Regions from separate parts of the Arthrobacter sp. AK01 genome, predicted to be linked through region 1. Evidence: riboswitches for the same ligand, from Rfam matches in the RefSeq annotation. Region 1 holds a riboswitch; each other region holds the start of a gene.
The links. A riboswitch is a leader RNA that binds a small molecule or an ion and turns the genes downstream of it on or off. The one in region 1 is predicted to bind S-adenosylmethionine.
Positions count from the first base shown of each region.

Region 2: another riboswitch for S-adenosylmethionine. It lies ahead of LN996_RS14320 (homoserine O-acetyltransferase); the one in region 1 lies ahead of LN996_RS01960 (DUF1737 domain-containing protein).
Region 3: another riboswitch for S-adenosylmethionine. It lies ahead of LN996_RS18075 (hypothetical protein); the one in region 1 lies ahead of LN996_RS01960 (DUF1737 domain-containing protein).
Region 4: another riboswitch for S-adenosylmethionine. It lies ahead of LN996_RS00725 (aminotransferase class V-fold PLP-dependent enzyme); the one in region 1 lies ahead of LN996_RS01960 (DUF1737 domain-containing protein).

Region 1 is NZ_JAJOHP010000003.1:90,855-95,241, reverse strand. It holds gene LN996_RS01970 (NtaA/DmoA family FMN-dependent monooxygenase) at 1-772, opposite strand, end outside; gene LN996_RS01965 (SulP family inorganic anion transporter) at 909-2,612, shown strand; SAM riboswitch class IV at 2,699-2,810, shown strand; gene LN996_RS01960 (DUF1737 domain-containing protein) at 2,824-3,090, shown strand; gene LN996_RS01955 (rhodanese-like domain-containing protein) at 3,087-3,497, shown strand; gene LN996_RS01950 (O-succinylhomoserine sulfhydrylase) at 3,498-4,387, shown strand, end outside.
Region 2 is NZ_JAJOHP010000038.1:19,103-23,489, forward strand. It holds gene LN996_RS14310 (VOC family protein) at 1-76, opposite strand, end outside; gene LN996_RS14315 (bifunctional o-acetylhomoserine/o-acetylserine sulfhydrylase) at 279-1,619, shown strand; SAM riboswitch class IV at 1,783-1,899, shown strand; gene LN996_RS14320 (homoserine O-acetyltransferase) at 1,914-3,035, shown strand; gene LN996_RS14325 (DUF2076 domain-containing protein) at 3,058-3,462, opposite strand; gene LN996_RS14330 (winged helix DNA-binding domain-containing protein) at 3,524-4,387, opposite strand, start outside.
Region 3 is NZ_JAJOHP010000059.1:11,320-15,706, reverse strand. It holds gene LN996_RS18085 (VIT1/CCC1 transporter family protein) at 1-1,033, opposite strand, end outside; gene LN996_RS18080 (hypothetical protein) at 1,265-1,453, shown strand; gene LN996_RS18075 (hypothetical protein) at 1,450-1,776, opposite strand; SAM riboswitch class IV at 1,793-1,912, opposite strand; gene LN996_RS18070 (sodium:solute symporter) at 2,027-3,562, opposite strand; gene LN996_RS18065 (helix-turn-helix domain-containing protein) at 3,829-4,387, shown strand, end outside.
Region 4 is NZ_JAJOHP010000001.1:164,366-168,752, reverse strand. It holds gene aroA (3-phosphoshikimate 1-carboxyvinyltransferase) at 1-130, shown strand, start outside; gene LN996_RS00735 (ribosome small subunit-dependent GTPase A) at 133-1,248, shown strand; gene hisN (histidinol-phosphatase) at 1,303-2,115, shown strand; SAM riboswitch class IV at 2,301-2,414, shown strand; gene LN996_RS00725 (aminotransferase class V-fold PLP-dependent enzyme) at 2,447-3,856, shown strand; gene LN996_RS00720 (class I SAM-dependent methyltransferase) at 3,970-4,387, shown strand, end outside.

The sequences.
Region 1 (4,387 bases):
GGGCCAGGGCAATGGCCACATCAGCGTGTCCGCCCGCGAACGCCTTGCCCCGGGGAGAGGCACCGGCCTGCACCAGCACGGGTTCCTCCGGCAGCGGCGCCGTGTTCAGCGGACCGCGGACTTTGAAGAAGTCGCCCTGGTGGTTGATCGGGTGAACTTTGCTGTGGTCCGCGAATACTCCGGCGTCCACATCCTCAAGAACAGCGCCAGGCTCCCAGCTCCGCCAAAGCCGCCTGACGACGTCAACGAACTCCTCCGCCTTTTCGTAGCGAAGATCGTGCTCGATCTGCTGGTCCAGCCCGTAATTCTGCGCGGCGAGGTCACTGCCCGAGGTAACGACGTTCCACCCCAGCTGCCCCTCGGAAAAATGCTGCAACGTCGCGAGGAGACGGGCGGCCGTGAAGGGCGGGTAGAAGGAAGCGCTGACCGTCGGCACGATGCCCAGGTGTTCGGTGGCGGCGAGAAGGTACGGGACCAATGCCAGCGGATCATGTTTGGGCGCGAAGGACGCGTGGGCCAAGGACACCTCGGCCGAACCGCCATACGTATCAGGAACCGTGAGCGAGTCCTCGATGATGAACAGGTCCAGGCCGGATCGTTCAAACGCCCGGACGGCCTCCTGGTACAGGGCGGGTTTTTCCAGTCGTAGCCCAGGCCGTAGCCGGGCGTACCCCAGCCCTGGACACCGAATCCGTGGCCCACAAACCATCCAAAGTGCAGCATGGGCTTGAGTGTAGAACTGCTCTGTCCGTTCACCACGACCTGATTTCATGCGAAGTTACAGGGGGTCGTACTGGGTCAATTATGCTCCCGGGACGTCACAATTGGACGTGCCCCGGCCCCTCCCGGTTTCCACATACAGCGGTCACCTTGTTCCGCAGACAGGAGGCGTCGGGAATGATCGCTGTATGAGTGCATCAACCGCCCGCCCTTCGGCCAAAGACAGGCTGTCCAGCGTCTGGGCCCTCAAGGGTTACAAGCGTGAATGGCTGCGGCATGACATCATCGCGGGCGCCGCGCTGTTTGCCCTGCTGGTGCCCGCCGGGATGGCTTATGCGCAGGCAGCCGGGCTTCCACCTGTTACCGGACTCTACGCGACCGTTGTGCCGTTGCTCGCCTACGCCGTCGTTGGGCCTTCCCGCATCCTTGTCCTGGGACCCGACTCGGCCCTGGCCCCGCTGATCGCCGCGGCGATTGTGCCGCTGGCGGCGGGAAGCAGCGGGAAGTCGGTGGCATTGGCAGGACTCTTGGCCGTCCTGGTGGGTGCCTTCATGCTCGCGGGCTCAGCCTTGAAGCTCGGGGCAGTCACGGGCCTGCTGTCCAAACCGATCCGGCTTGGGTACCTCAACGGGATCGCCCTTTTGGTAGCGCTCTCGCAGCTGCCGGCGTTCCTGGGGATTGAGGCCGACGGCGACATCTGGCACAAGCTCGCGAAGGTCACCACTGGGGTGCTGGGCGGCGAGGTCAACATCACCGCGCTGCTGCTGGGCGTGGCCTCGCTGGCATTGATCTGGGTCCCAAGGGTCCTGAAATGGAAGGTTCCGGGCGTCCTGCTGGCGGTGGTTGGCTCCTGCGTTGCGACGGCGGTCTGGGGCCTCAACGACGACGTCAAGGTCACCGGGGAATTGCCCCAGGGCCTGCCGATGCCCGCGCTTGGCGGCATTGGCTGGGCAGACGCGTTAACGTTGCTGCCCGCCGCTGCCGGCATTGCGCTCATGGTCTTCGCGGATACGGGAGTGCTGTCCCAAACCCTGGCCGCGAAGGAAGGCAAGCGGGTGTCCGGCAACCGGGAGATGGCAGCGCTCGGGGCGGCCAATGCTGCCACCGGCTTGCTGGGGGGATTCCCGATCTCCGGCAGCGCCTCCCGAACCCCTGTCGCCGTGGACGCTGGTGCCAAGTCCCAGATGACCGGCGTTGTGGGAGCGGTGCTGGTGCTGGCCTTCATGCTGTTGGCTCCGGGCGTGACCGCGTATCTGCCTTCGGCAACTCTGGCCGCCGTCGTGATTGCGGCGGCGATTGCCTTGGCCGATCCAGCAGGCGTCCGGCGGCTCCTGAGCATGAGCCGGAGTGAATCCGTAGTAATGCTCGCCGCGTTCCTGGGAGTTCTCACAGTGGGCGTTCTCCAGGGCATCGTCGTAGCCGTAGCCTTGGCGCTCCTGGATTTCGTACGCAGGGCGTGGGACCCGTATCGAACAGAGCTCGGCTCCGAGGAGGGCCTGCCCGGCTACCACGACCTCGAGAGGCACCCTGGTGCCGAACGCATCCCCGGCCTCCTGATTTTGCGCTTCGATGCGCCCCTGTTCTTCGGGAACGGACAGGTCCTGGCAACCTTCGTTCGCGAGCAACTGGACGAATCCCTTGACGAGGGCGAACATCCCATTACCCACGTCGTCCTCGCCGCTGAGCCCATCACCGGGATCGACACCACAGCCCTGGACGATCTGGTCACGCTGGACGAATGGCTCGCAAGCAAAGGCGTGGACTTGGTGTTCGCCGAGCTCAAAGGACCGGTGAAGGACAAGTTGATCCGCTTGGGCACAGCGGCCCGTTTCACACCCGCCCATTTCTTCCCCACTGTCGGGGCTGCGGTGCGCGCGCTCAGGCGCGAATAGCTCCAGCCTCTCCGATTACGCAACATGACGAGGGTGCAGGTACGTGCAAGTGCAGCCCGACGCCCGCGGATGTTACGTTTTTCTTGAGTAATGAGTACCAGCGCAAAGCCCTGACTTGCTGGTCGGCAACCCTCTCTCCGGCGGGGTGCCTCAGGTGACTACTCGGCGTATCGACAACTCGAACTGCAAGCGTGACTGAGGAGCACCAGCAATGCCTGAACCCACTGAAGAAAAACTCTCTTACCGCCTGATTACAGGCCCGGATACCCGTGATTTCTGCGAGCGTATCCACAACTCGCTGGCAGAAGGCTACGTACTCCACGGCAGCCCGGCCGCCACATTCAATGGCACCGACGTCATCGTTGCCCAGGCCGTCGTCCTTCCGGCCGCGATTGCCACTGCGGATGCCGCCGTCGCCAACGCCGTTGACCAGTTGGAGAACTACGACGACGAAGAAGCATTCGAGGGCCACGCATGAGCTACGCAGGTGACCTGACCCCGCAGGACGCGTGGGCCAAGCTTGAAGAAGGCGCCATCCTGGTGGATGTACGCACCGAGGGCGAGTGGGCCCACATCGGTATCCCGGACACCAAGGCAACCGAGAACGATCCCCTGTTCATCCAGTGGAACCTCGCTGGCGGCATCCCCAATTCCCGTTTCATCGAGGACCTGCAGCAGCAGGCGCCCGAGGACGACACCGTGGAGCTCGTCTTCATTTGCCGCTCGGGCCAGCGCTCAATCTCCGCCGCCATCGCTGCAACGCAGGCCGGTTTCACTGCCTATAACGTCCTTGAGGGCTTCGAAGGCGAACCGGACCGCTACGGGGAGCGCACGGTCAATGGTTGGAAGAACCGTGGCCTGCCGACGAATCTGGGGACCGAGTAAGTGACGTTCAATCCCGACGCCGCCGGCTGGAGCCCTGACACCCAGGCCGTCCGCGGCGGCCTTGACCGCACAAATTTCCAGGAAACGGCCGAACCCGTGTTCCTGAACTCCGGCTTCGTTTACGAATCCGCCGCAGCTGCCGAACGGGCCTTCACCGGTGAGGACGAACGTTTCGTCTACTCCCGCTATGGCAACCCTTCCGTGGCCACGTTCCAGGAGCGCTTGCGCCTGCTCGAAGGAACCGAGGCATGCTTCGCCACCGCGTCCGGTATGTCCGCAGTCTTCACCGCCTTGGGTGCGCTGTTGGCTGCCGGTGACCGCGTTGTTGCTGCCCGTTCCTTGTTCGGCTCCTGCTTCGTGATCCTGAACGAGATCCTCCCGCGGTGGGGCGTCGAGACCGTTTTTGTGGACGGCCCGGACCTGGACCAGTGGCGTGAGGCCCTCTCGGAACCGACCACCGCGGTCTTCTTCGAATCGCCGTCCAACCCCATGCAGGAGATCGTCGACATCGCTGCCGTCAGCGAACTGGCGCATGCCGCAGGGGCGACGGTCGTCGTCGACAATGTCTTTGCCACTCCCCTGCTGCAGCGCTGCGGTGAGCTGGGCGCGGACGTGATCGTCTATTCCGGCACCAAGCACATCGATGGCCAGGGACGTGTCCTCGGCGGCGCGATCCTGGGCACCAAGGAATTCATCGATGGCCCGGTCAAGCAGCTCATGCGACACACCGGTCCTTCGCTTTCCGCCTTCAACGCCTGGGTCCTCACCAAAGGCCTGGAGACCATCGGGCTGCGCGTAAACCACAGCTCGGCGTCCGCTTTGAAGATCGCGGAGTGGCTTGAGCAGCAGCCCGCCATCAGCTGGGTCAAGTACCCCCTGTTGAAGTCACA
Region 2 (4,387 bases), on a different contig from region 1:
ATGCCGCGGAAATTCGTTCGGTAGTGGCCAAAAGGCCATCTCGTTCACAGGCGTAAGAGACGTGATCCATGCGCATGGCTTCATCTTGGCACTTTGTGATCGGGGTCTCAGCTAAGTCAAGCCTAACTAAGGTGGGATGTGTATAAACCGTGACGGTGGGCGTCATGGAGGGACGCGAAAAGACCGAAAGATTCCACCGGCGTCACAAAGCTGTCCTAGCCTCCGGACAGTTCCTAGACTGGCCCCAGCTCACACCGCACCACATTCCCGCCAAACCCATGCGTTATGAAGAGGAGAACTCCATGTCCCAAGGATGGTCTTTCGAAACCCGCCAGATCCACGCAGGCCAGGAGCCCGACTCCGCCACAGGCGCGCGGTCGCTGCCGATCTACCAGACCACGTCCTTCGTGTTCCCCAGCGCCGAAAGTGCTGCCAACCGCTTTGCCCTGGCCGAACTCGCACCCATCTATACCCGGATCGGCAACCCGACGCAGGATGCCGTGGAGCAGCGGGTTGCGAGCCTTGAAGGCGGACTGGGTGCACTCTTGCTCAGCTCCGGCCAGGCTGCCGAGACATTCGCCATCCTGAATATCGCCGAGGCCGGGGACCACATCGTAGCGAGCCCCAGCCTGTATGGCGGTACCTACAACCTGCTGGCGCACACGCTGAAGAAGTTTGGCATCTCGGTCACGTTCGTCGAGGATCCTGACAACCTGGACCAATGGCGTGACGCTGTCCAGCCGAACACCAAGCTGTTCTTCGGCGAAGTGGTTTCCAACCCCCGCCAGGATGTGCTGGATATCGAAGGCATCGCCCGTACGGCACATGAGGCCGGTGTGCCCCTGATCGTCGACAACACCCTGTCCACGCCGTACCTCATCCGACCCATCGAGTGGGGCGCGGACATCGTGGTCCATTCCGCAACCAAGTACCTGGGTGGCCATGGCTCCGCAATCGCCGGAGTGATCGTGGACTCCGGCAACTTCGACTTCGGCAAGGACCCGGAGCGTTTCCCTGGCTTCAACACGCCGGACCCGAGCTACAACGGACTCGTCTACGCCCGGGACTTGGGCAAGGACGGCGCGCTGGGTGCCAACCTTTCCTACATCCTGAAGGCCCGCGTCCAGTTGCTTCGCGACCTTGGCTCGGCTGTGTCCCCGTTCAATGCCTTCCTCATTGCCCAGGGCCTGGAGACGTTGAGCCTGCGCGTGGAACGCCACGTAGCGAACGCCACCAAGGTTGCCCAGTGGCTTGAAAGCCACGACGACGTCGAATCGGTGGCCTATGCGGGCCTGCCGTCCAGCCCGTGGTACGACCGCGGCCGAAAGTATGGCCCCAAGGGCACCGGCGCAATTGTTGCCTTCAACATCAAGGGCGGCGTGGACGCCGGCAAGCGCTTCGTGGACGGATTGGAACTGCACTCCCATGTCGCCAACATTGGCGACGTCCGTTCCCTGGTCATCCACCCGGCGTCCACCACTCACAGCCAGCTGACGGTGGAACAGCAGGTCGCTGCCGGCGTCAATCCCGGCCTGGTCCGCTTGTCCGTAGGCATTGAGCACGTCGATGACATCATCGCCGACCTCGAAGCCGGATTCAGGGCTGCCAAGGGCGCCTGACGCCCGAGCTCATCACCTCCGCCGGGAACGCCGCCCGCGCCGACGATTATTCGCCGGGCGGCACTTCCGGGTGCTTCTTCGTGAATGAAGCTGGCCCAAACCGTCACACTGTTGTCACATTCTTCGCCAGAACCGCCCTGCATTTCCTAGACTCTTCGTATTAGGTCATGAGTGCCAGCACACAGCCCCGGCTTGCTGGCCGGCAACCCTCCTCCGCGGTGGGGTGCCCCGGGTGAAGACCTGGCCTGTTCGCACGCAAGGCGACGGGCAAGCGCGAGGATAGGTGTCAAAGGAATGACCATTACTGCTACAGCCCTTCCAAAATCCGGAGAAGAAGACGGAACCGTCAAGTATGCCGGGATCGGACCGCTGGAACTTGAAGCCGGCGGACTCCTTCCGGACGTTGTCCTGGCGTATGAAACCTGGGGCCGGTTGAACGCGGACGCGTCCAACGCCGTGCTCATCGAGCATGCGCTCACGGGCAGCACGCATGTCGCCCGTGGAGCCACTGACGAAGAAGGCTGGTGGGAGCAGCTGGTGGGGCCTGGTGCCACCATCGACACCAACAAGTTCTTCGTCATCTCCATCAACATCGTGGGTGGCTGCTATGGGAGTACCGGACCATCGTCGGAAGCGCCGGACGGCAAGCCCTGGGGCTCACGTTTCCCCTTGATCACCCTGCGCGACAGCACGGAGGCCGAAGCGCGACTGGCTGATGCCCTGGGTATCGATGCCTGGCATGCTGTGTTGGGCGGTTCGATGGGCGGCGCCCGGGCACTCGAGTGGGCCGTGACATTCCCGGACCGCGTCAAACGCTGCGCCGTCATCTCGGTGGGCGCCTACAGCACGGCCGAGCAGATTGCCTTTGCGCAAGCCCAGACTTTGGCGATCAGGCAGGACCCGAACTTCAACAACGGCGACTACTACGGCGGCTCTGCGCCCGAGCACGGTCTGGCGCTGGCCCGGCGCATCGCCCACATCACCTACCGCTCGGCACTGGAGCTGGATTTCCGCTTTGGCCGGCAAGCCCAGCACCAGGAGACACCGCTTGCTGCCGCGGTGTTGGGGGAGCGTGGCCGCTACCAGGTGGAAAGCTATTTGGACCACCAAGGGACAAAGCTGGTGCGCCGTTTTGATGCCAACAGCTATATCGCCATCACCGAGGCCCTGATGTCCCATGACGTCACGCGTGGCCGCGGCTCGCTGGAAGCGTCGTTGTCGCGGACCACAGCTGAGTTTTTCGTAGCGGCAGTAGACAGCGACAGGCTCTACTTCCCGGCGCAATCGCGTGAATTGGCTGCTGCGCTCCCGGCCGACGTGCCGGTACAGGTCATTGAGGCACCCATTGGCCACGACGGGTTCCTCACCGAAATCGGGCAGCTTTCAAGCCAACTTCGCCAGGCGTTCTTCGCCTAAGCCTCCGGACGCATCAAACGGCTTAGCCGTTCATGATGTCGGCGCGCTGCTTCATGTAGTCCTCCATGGCGATCTCGCCGTTGCTGAACTTCGCGTCCAGTTCTGACAGCTTCCGTGCCCGGTAGCCCTGCGGCTCGGAGCCGCTGGATGCCGGGAACGGCGCAGGGGATGAAGGGCTCGACGGCGGCCCGGCCTGCGGTGGCGCATCCGCGGGGCGGACGACGGCCGGCTCGGATGGGTAGCCGGGGTAGTTCTGTTGCGGGAAGTTCTGTGGGGGATAGCCCGGACCCGGCAGGTTCTGCTGCGGGTACCCGGGGCCGCGGAAGTCGCCATGCTGGATCCGGCGCGCCCGGGAGCGGTTGTACATACGGATCCCGAGTGGGATCAGCCACGAGCAGACGATGATCCAGAAGATCAGATTGTTCACAGTGCAGGCCTCCTAGGTCTTCTCCCAGCTTAGCCCTGCTGCTGAAATCGACTCGGCGACGTCACACCAGCTTGGTGTCCATTCCCAGGAACCGGCCATAGCGCTCCGCCTCGGCCTCAAGTGCGGCCTGCTGCTCCGGCGTTGCCGGCCGGTTCATGCGCACGTCCAACTCACAAGCCCCGCCGGAGAAGCCATGACGCCACCAACCGGCCAGTCTGCCGTTCAGCAGGACCACGTGCAGGGGTCCGTTGTCCTCGGGGAAATATGGAGCAGTCCCGCCCAGGTAATGCCGGGACTGCGAGTAGCCCATGACGTATTCGTCGTAACACTGAATGAGGTCGACGCGGGGGAGCCCGGACTCCCCGGCAGGCGAAGAATCGCTACCGCTCGAGAGGGCCTCCGCCTCCTCTGCGGCCAGGTAAAAACCGAGACCGTCAAAGGACACCGACGCGAGGCTGCCGGGAGACAGGTCGTCAGCCACGTGCAGGCCCAGCTTCACATCTTTCATGGTCAGACCGGACCACACGGAACAGTCTTTGATGGTGGCCGGCCCGCGGCTGCTGAAGTACCTCAGTGCCAGTTGCCCCAAGGCGCGCTCGCGGGCGTCCCCGGTCAGTGAGGACGTACCAACGAAACCCGGCACTCGTTCCTGGAACAGTGCATACGTCTGTTTCAGGGCGCCACCGGCGGAGCGGACGGGGGCGCCGCTCACCAGGGTGCAGCTGATTTCCGCGTGCATCAGATGGTAGATAAACCCCAGTCCCTTGCTGGGGAAGCCGGCTTGCCCCAGTACTTCAGCCAACTCTTCGCGGGTCTTATGGGCGCCGTCCGCCACGGCCTCACCGAGGATACGGCCACTCAATGCCGCTGATTCCTCATCCACACCCGTCTGGCGGTACATGCCCTTGTTTCCCTGATGAAGCCG
Region 3 (4,387 bases), on a different contig from region 1:
CGCCGGCTACCAGCAAAGCAGCCACACCCGTCATGCCGAAAATGAACGGCAGGATGGGCACGATGGCGCCCGAGGCGAAGAAGCAGAAGCTGGACAACGCGGCGCCCCACGCCGAACCGACGGATTCGTGCTCATCGGTGGCCGGCTTCTCTGGCTGCAGGGAGAGGCTGGGGTCGCAGTCGCAGCTGAAGACGCCCATGCGTTCGGCGGCGCGGTGTTCGGCGGCTTCGTGGGTCATGCCCCGAGCCAAGTACACAAGAACCAGCTCGTTGTGCTCGATGTCCAACGAAGGTGCTGCTGTGAGCGTGGCCTGAGTGGGCAACGTGGCGTTAAGCAATTCCCGCTGGGAGCGCACGGAAACGTACTCGCCGGCGCCCATGGACAACGCCCCGGCCAACAGGCCTGCGACGCCGCTCATCAGCACGACAGGGCTGGGCACGCCGGTTGCGGCCATGCCCATGACCAGCGAAAGGTTGCTGACCAAGCCATCGTTTGCGCCGAAGACAGCAGCGCGGAAAGTGCCGGAGAGCCTGTTGCGTCCACGCGTGGCCAGGCCCCGGACCACTTCTTCGTGGATCTGCTCATCGGCCACCATGGCTGCTGTTGCCGCCGGTTCGGTGCCGTAGGGGGAGCGGCCTTCGGCTCGTTGGGCCAGGGCCAGTACAAAGACCGACCCGAAGTTGCGGGCCAGGAAGCCCAGGAACTGGCTGCGGGTTGAGGCGGCCTTGGGCATTCCGGCGTGCTCGCCCAGGAGCTTGAGCCAGTGGGCCTCGTGACGCCCTTCGGCTTCGGCCAGGGCCAGGAGGATTTGGCGTTCTTCGCCGTCGCGCCTCTGGGCGAGTTCGCGATAGACGGCAGCCTCGGCGCGCTCATCGGCCAGATACTGACGCCAGCGGCGGATGTCCGAGGACGACGGGGATGCATCATTTTTCGAGGCTACGCTGGCGACGGCCGTTGTTTCGGGGGCCGTGTTTTCGGTGGCGGGGTCCGGAGCCGGGCTCGACGAACCGGGGGATTCCTGGTGCTGTTGCACTTTCTCTCCTGTGCTGGGTGGGGTGGTTTCGGCCCCATTGCACGCCCCACACTACCGCTTATTGGCGGGGATTTTTGGCTGGTATTCCTCAACTGGAATGTTCGGCGCACCGTAATTCCGGGCACCCTTGACCCTCGACTGAGGCGGTGCTCAGATGGAAGGACAGGAGCGGGGAGCTCCCCGTTTTCCGGTTACCGGGCTTTGACCGGCCCACGAGACGGAGGTTGCATTATGGACACCACCGAATCACACGCCAGCCACCCGCGGGCGACCATCGAGTCGGACCCAGCCTATGACTACGCCGAGGATCAGGAAGTGGACGAAGCCTGGGTGGAAGAGGTGGACGCCCCGGAGGACGACGAACGCGTCGTCCCGATCGATGAAACCGAGGACTTCCGCGAGGAGGACGAAGGGAACTAGGCCTGCTCCCACGGGCAGAGAGGGAAGTGCCGCTGCACGCCCTCGCGCTTTCCGGCGGCAGCAACGGTCACCGTCAGGGTCCTTGAGGCCGCACACCATTGCGTCGGCCGGACAGCCTGCGTCAGGGCCCGGGTGATCAAGTGCGGTTCGGGATGCCCAAACCGCGCCGTACCGGCGTTGGAGATGATGGTCACCGTGCCCAGGAAAAGGTCGACGGCGGGAATCACCGTGACCGTGCGGGCTGCGGTTTTGGCAGGGGTTCCTGTGGCCGGCGCACTTGCGGCCGGCGTGGATGCCTGGGTGGTATCGCCTTGGTACGGCAAGGGACTGCTCCTCAGTGGAGTGCTCTTGCCCGCTCGGTTGTCTCTGGTCCGGGACGGGCCGCTTCCTCATCCGAACCACCCGTGAACATGGGGTTGGTGTGTGGCCAGTCGGAGCTTGGCACCACATCTCTTGAAGCTGGGACAACCCTACCCCACCGGGCGTTCTTCCAGGGGACGAAACAACGGCGACGCCTCCCCGAAAAGGGGTGGCGCCGCCGTCGAACGTTGCTCTGTTACTTGCCGTGCACTTTTACTTGTGGCTGCTGACCGGGTGGGCCTCCGGCGGCAGCTCTTCCGAGACAGCACCTGCGACGCGCTTGTCCCATGCTTCGCGGACCGCGGGATCCGTGGGCGGGGTGAGCAGCGAGATCACTACGTAGGCGATGAAGGAAGCCGCGAGGCCGAAGTAGATCGGCTCGTTGGCGTAGACGCCGTCAGCGCTGGGAATGACTCCAACGGCGAAGAAGATCAGCAGGACAAGCGTCAGCACCGAGCCCACTGCCATGGACCACGCGGCGGCGATGCCCGTGCCGCGCTTCCACACCAGGCCGCCCAGGATTGCCACCAGGAGGCCACCTACCAGGATGTCGTAGGCGATGGTGAGGGCGACAACCACGTCCTGCGCAGCCATGGAAATCAGCACGGCTACGATACCGAGGCCAAGTACCCAGTAGCGGTTGGCCTTGACGTCGTGCTCGGGGTTCTCCGTGTCATCAGTGTTGATGGTCTTGCCGAACCAGCTGGCCACGAACGGGACGACGTCTGCACGTGCCACCGTTGCCGCGGCAATCAGGGCTCCGGATGCGGTGGACATCATTGCTGCAACAGCTGCGGCCATGACCAGGCCGCCGATGCCGACAGGCAGGATGTGCGTTGCTACCTCTGCGTAAACCACGTCCTTGCCGAGGTTGGCGACGTCGATGTCCGGGAGCGCTACGCGGGCAGCCAGGCCGATCAGGGCCCCGGCGATGCCGTAAAGGATGCAGTAGACACCTGCGGTGGCGCCGCCCCAGCGTGCGACGGTGGGGGTCTTGGCGGTGAAGACGCGCTGCCAGATGTCCTGGCCGATCAGGAGGCCGAGCGTGTACACCACGAAGTAGGTGATGATCGTCTGGACACCAATGCCGTCGATCTGGAAGAAGCTTGCGTCGAGGCGCTCACGGATGCCGTCCATGCCGCCGGCTGCGTTCATGACGAACGGGAGCATCAGGAAGAAGATGCCTACGGTCTTGATGATGAACTGGACCTGGTCGGCCAGGGTGATGGACCACATACCGCCGATGGTCGAGTAGACGAGCACGATCGCGCCGCCAACTGCGATGGCCAGCCAGCGTTCCCAATCGAAGAGGACCACGAAGATGGTGGCGTAAGCGCCGGTGGACGTGGCACACAGCATCAGCGTGTACGCCAGCATCACGATTCCGGAGGTCTGCGTGGCCTTGCTGCCGTAGCGAAGGCTCAGCATCTGGGAGACCGTGTAGATCTTCAGGCGCTGGATGGTGCCTGCGAACAGGAGGCTGAGCAGCAGCACGCCCGAGCCGATTGCCACAACCAGCCACATGCCGGAGATGCCGAACTTGTAGCCGAGGCCGACGCCGCCCACGGTGGATGCGCCACCGAGGACCACTGCGGCCATGGTGCCGGTGTAAAGGAAGGGGCCCAGGCGGCGGCCGGCCACCAGGAAGTCGCTGTTGTTCTTGGTGCGGGACTTGCCCCACCAGCCGAATGCCAGCATGGCGAGCAGGTACACCACCACGATTGCGATGTTAATAGCCGAAGATTCCATGAGAGGTCCTTGGAGCTGATGCACGGAGGTTGGGGTTTTCGACGATACTCCTGCGAAGCGTCGAAGTCTCTGTGCTGATGATTGGAGATTGGGGATGTGTTGTGTGCCTCACAGACAACACTTGTTGCCTATGAGGATATGTTGTGATCGGAGTAACAGTCAAGATGCTTTGGTCATGGTTCCGCGGATTCTGGCCTTGTTGGCCTGTCTCCCGGCTACTATTGCTCCAATGACAGGGCCACATGACAGGCCTGAAAGGTTCGTGAATGAAGGCTCTACCCGTTGAACCGAGCAATGTTCCCGTTGCCATCGGTTCCAGAATCCGCGCAGCCCGGCAGGCGCAGCGCCTCACCATCGAGCAAGTGGCGGACGCTACCGGGCTGACCAAGGGCTTCCTCAGCCGTGTGGAGCGCGACCTGACATCGCCGTCGGTCGCTTCCTTGGTCACCCTGTGCCAGGTCCTGTCGGTATCGGTGGGGGACTTGTTCGCAGCCCCGGAGACGCACTTGACCAAGCGCGACGACGGTCCCCGCATCTCCCTGGGTGGCCAGGGCATAGTGGAGCGCTTACTGACCGCCCGCTCGGAGCGGCGGCTCCAGATCCTGCAAGCAACCATCGAGCCCCGGGGCCGCGGTGAAAACGAGCTGTACGCCGTGGACTGCGACGTAGACGTCCTGCACGTGGTCAAGGGCAGGATCAAGCTCATCCTGACCAATGAGGAGTACGACCTCGAAGAGGGGGACACCCTCTCCTTCCCGGGGCGCGAGCCGCATACCTGGATCAACCCCACGGACGAAACCGTCGAGGTGCTCTGGGTGCTGGTTC
Region 4 (4,387 bases), on a different contig from region 1:
CATCCTCGGACTCGCGATCGAAGGCGTCCACGTGGAAGATATCGCCACGACGTCAAAGACCATGCCGGAGTTCCCTGAAATCTGGGCAAGTATGCTCGAATCCGCCGGCACGGACGAGGCCAGCAACTGACCATGGGCCGCGATGCACGCTCCTGGGACGAATCCGACGTCCGGATCCGCCCCAACAAAAAAGGATCAAGGCCCCGGACCAAGGACCGGCCAAGCCATGATGACGCCGTTATTGGCCGGATCATCACCGTGGACCGCGGGCGCTACAGGGCCATTGTGGACGAAGATTCCGCGGATGAACGCGTCATTATCGCCGCCCGCGCCCGTGAACTGCGGCGGAACCCCGTGGTCCCCGGCGATTTCGTCGCCTTGGTAGGTGATGTCTCCGGCGCCCCGGACACGCTTGCAAGGCTGGTCCGTGTTGAAGAACGCCGCACCCTGCTGCGTCGCAGCGCCGACGACACTGACCCCATCGAACGGGTGGTTGTGGCCAACGCCGATCAGCTGGTGGTGGTTGTTGCTGCCGCCAACCCCGAACCGCGCACCGGGTTCATCGACCGCGCCTTGGTGGCAGCGTACGACGCCGGCATAGAGCCGCTGCTGCTCATCACCAAAGCGGACGTCAAGGATCCGGCGGAATTGCTCGCCAACTACCTCAGCCTGGACTTCCCCGTGATCATCAGCCGCACAGCGGACACTGAAGCCAGCGGTATTGACGCGCGTTCGGATGACGGATTATCAGCACGTTTGGACAGGGACGCCGTGGCCCAGCTGCGCTCCCACCTCGGCGGCAAGGTGACCGTCATGCTCGGCCACTCAGGCGTCGGCAAATCCACCATGGTCAATGCTTTGACGGGGGCGGAACGAGCCACGGGCGGCGTCAATGCCGTGACGGGCCGTGGACGGCATACCTCGTCGTCTGCCTTGGCCCTGAAACTTGCCGATGCCCCGTCCGGCAGCTGGATCATCGACACCCCCGGCATCCGCTCCTTTGGTCTTGCGCACGTGGATCCGGACCGGATCCTGCATTCGTTCCCTGACCTTGAGCCCGGCACGGAAGCCTGCGAGCGTGGCTGCAAGCATGACGCCACAGCCATCAATTGCGGCCTGGATCCCTGGGTGAACGAAGGCCATGCAGGGCCCTCCGGTGTGGCCCGGCTGGCTTCCTTGCGCCGCCTGCTGGGTGCGGACCCCCGGCTTGAAGCCAAAGAGGCCAAGGAACTGGGCACCGTCAACTGATCCTTACGGCGCCACGTCCCCACCGCAGCTGATGATTCAGGATAGTTTGGTGGCATGACCCATCCCGTTTCCACCTACAACGATGACCTGCGCCTTGCCCACGTCCTCGCTGATTCAGTCGACGCCCAGACCATGGACCGCTTCAAGGCACTGGACCTGCAGATCGAAACCAAGCCAGACCTCACACCAGTCACCGATGCCGACAAGGCCGCTGAGGAAGCAATCAGGGGTCAGCTGTCCCGCTCCCGGCCGAGGGACGCCGTCCTGGGCGAGGAGTTTGGCAGCAGCGGCCATGGCTCACGGCGTTGGATCATAGATCCCATTGACGGGACCAAGAACTTCGTCCGCGGCGTGCCGGTCTGGGCAACGTTGATCGCCCTCGTTGACGAGGGAGAACCTGTTGTCGGCGTCGTCAGCGCACCGGCATTGGGCAAGCGCTGGTGGGCGGCCAAGGACATGGGCGCCTACATGGGCCGCTCCCTCGCGTCCGCTACGCGCCTGAAGGTCTCGAACGTTTCCCGGTTGGCCGACGCTTCGATGTCGTATTCAAGCCTGTCCGGGTGGAAGCAGCGAGGAAACCTCGACGAGTTCATGGGGCTCACCGAAGACATCTGGCGAACCCGAGCCTACGGTGACTTCTGGTCCTACTGTCTGGTGGCCGAAGGCGCCGTGGACATCGCCTGCGAGCCGGAGTTGAACCTCTACGACATGGCAGCACTCGTCCCGATCGTTACCGAGGCCGGTGGCCGTTTTACTTCCTTGGAAGGCGAAGACGGCCCCTTCGGCGGCAACGCCCTGGCCACCAACTCGATCCTGCACTCCGAGGTCCTCAAACGGCTCAACCCGGGGCTGGACGACCTCCTCTAAGGCACAGTTGCGGACGGTCGCGGCCGCGCGCGTTTTCCGAATTTTCGACGGCGGATTCCCCCCTTTGGGGGTGTCCGCCGTTTTTTCTTCGCCGGATCACCTCATTCGGCCACCGACGTAACAAAGCGCTTAACAATGCGAATCAGCTTTGGAGCGGTCCCGGGCAGTGCCCTAACCTTTTTACAGGTCACGAGTGCCAGCGCTAAACCCCGGTTTGCTGGCCGGCAACCCTCCATTCGCGGTGGGGTGCCCCGGGTGACGACCCGGCCGGTCCGGAACGGATGCGGCAAGCGCGGATCCCCCTATGGGGGTCCCTCTTGAGTGAGGTCCCATGAGCACTGTCACGTTCGACTCAAACATCATTCCTTCTCTTGCCGAAGAAACCCCGGCGCAGGCTGCCGCCGCTTCAAGGCCGCTCTCCGCAGTCACGGGTGCAGAGTTACAGGCTCCGCTGATCCAGGGCGGGCATGTTCGGTACGCCAACCTCGATTACGGAGCATCGGCGCCTGCCCTGACCATCGTTTCTGCATACCTCAACGAAGTCCTGCCGTACTATGCGAGCGTTCACCGCGGTGCGGGTTATGCGTCCCAGATCAGCACGTCTGTCTACGAAAATTCGCGGAACATCGTCCGTGAATTCGTCGGAGGACGCCCCGACGACTCCGTGATCTTCACCCGTAATACCACCGACTCCTTGAATCTTCTCGCGGGATGCCTCCCGCAGGTTGACAGCCTACCGACGGGCGAAGTCCTGTATTTGGACATCGAACACCACGCCAACCTCCTTCCATGGCAGGGTGTCCCGCACCGCAGCGTCGTCGCAGCGTCTACCTTGACAGCAACACTGGACAGGCTCCGCACGGAGTTGGCCCAGGGCGGAGTAAGCCTGCTTGCCGTGACAGGTGCCTCGAACGTCACCGGCGAAATCCTTCCCATCGCGCAACTAGCTTCCCTGGCCCACGAATACGGCGCCCGTATCGTGGTGGACGCGGCCCAGCTCGCACCGCACCGCCGGATCAACATCACCGAGGCGGACGTCGACTACATCGTCTTCTCCGGACACAAGCTGTACGCACCGTTCGGCGCTGGTGTCGTGGTTGGTCGCCCGGATTGGCTCGACGCCGGAACGCCGCACCTGGCCGGCGGCGGGGCCGTCCGTGAAGCCCGCCTGGACTCCGTCAGCTGGGCAACCGGTCCCGCCCGCCACGAGGGTGGCTCGCCCAACGTCCTGGGTGCGGCAACCCTCGCCCGCGCCACGCAGGTCCTCGCCGGACTGGACCAAGAGGCGTGGCACGCCCATGAAGCAGCCATCCGTTCCTACCTGGTGGACGGCCTGGAGGCCATCGATGGCGTGACGGTCCACAGGATCTTCAGCGACTCCGAAGACACCATTGGCGTCGTCAATTTCTCCGTGGAAGGATTCGACGCCGGGTTGGTCGCCGCGTATCTGGCGGCGGAGCACGGCGTTGGTCTCCGGGACGGACGCTTCTGCGCCCACCCCCTGCTCAAGCGGCTCGGCCTGCCCTCAGGCTCCTTGCGTGCCAGCTTTGGCGTCGGCTCCCGGTTGGAGGACGCCACGAGGCTGCTGGCAGGCATCGATGAACTCAAGCGCAACGGGCTGGGTTGGGACTACGTGGTGGACGAGGGCCGCTGGGTACCTGCCAATGACCACCGAACCTACCCGGAATGGGCTCCCAACACACCCGGCACTGCCGGCGCTGCTCCCTGCACCGTGGACTAGAACCCCACCGTGGACCAGGGACGCGGCTAACCCCGAGATCCAAGCTCTCCCGCTGCTGCGGTAAATTCGTAGGGTATATTTTGGCGACCCTGTGAAGGAGTCTTTGCGTGGCATTGCGTTCTCCGGCTCCATCAAACGGACAGCCCGGCATTCCCGGACCGGCTGGACCGCGCGGTCCGAAACTCCATGCCACACGTCGGCAAGAACTCGGCCAGAGCTTTCAAGACGGCGGTGAGCACTATGATCGCGTGCGGCCCGGCTACCCCGCAGACTCCCTGACGTGGCTCCTTCCCGATAGAGCAGAGACAGCTGCGGACATTGGAGCAGGTACCGGAAAGTTCACTGCCCTCCTCCTCGAACGCGGACTTGAGGTGGCCGCCGTCGATCCTTCCACTGACATGTTGGAACAACTGCGGAAGAGGTATCCGCAGGTCAGCGCAGTGGAGGGTACGGCCGAGGCAACTGGGCTGGCGGACTCAGCATTCGACGTCGTCAGCGTTGCCCAGGCCTGGCACTGGTGCGACCCCCTCC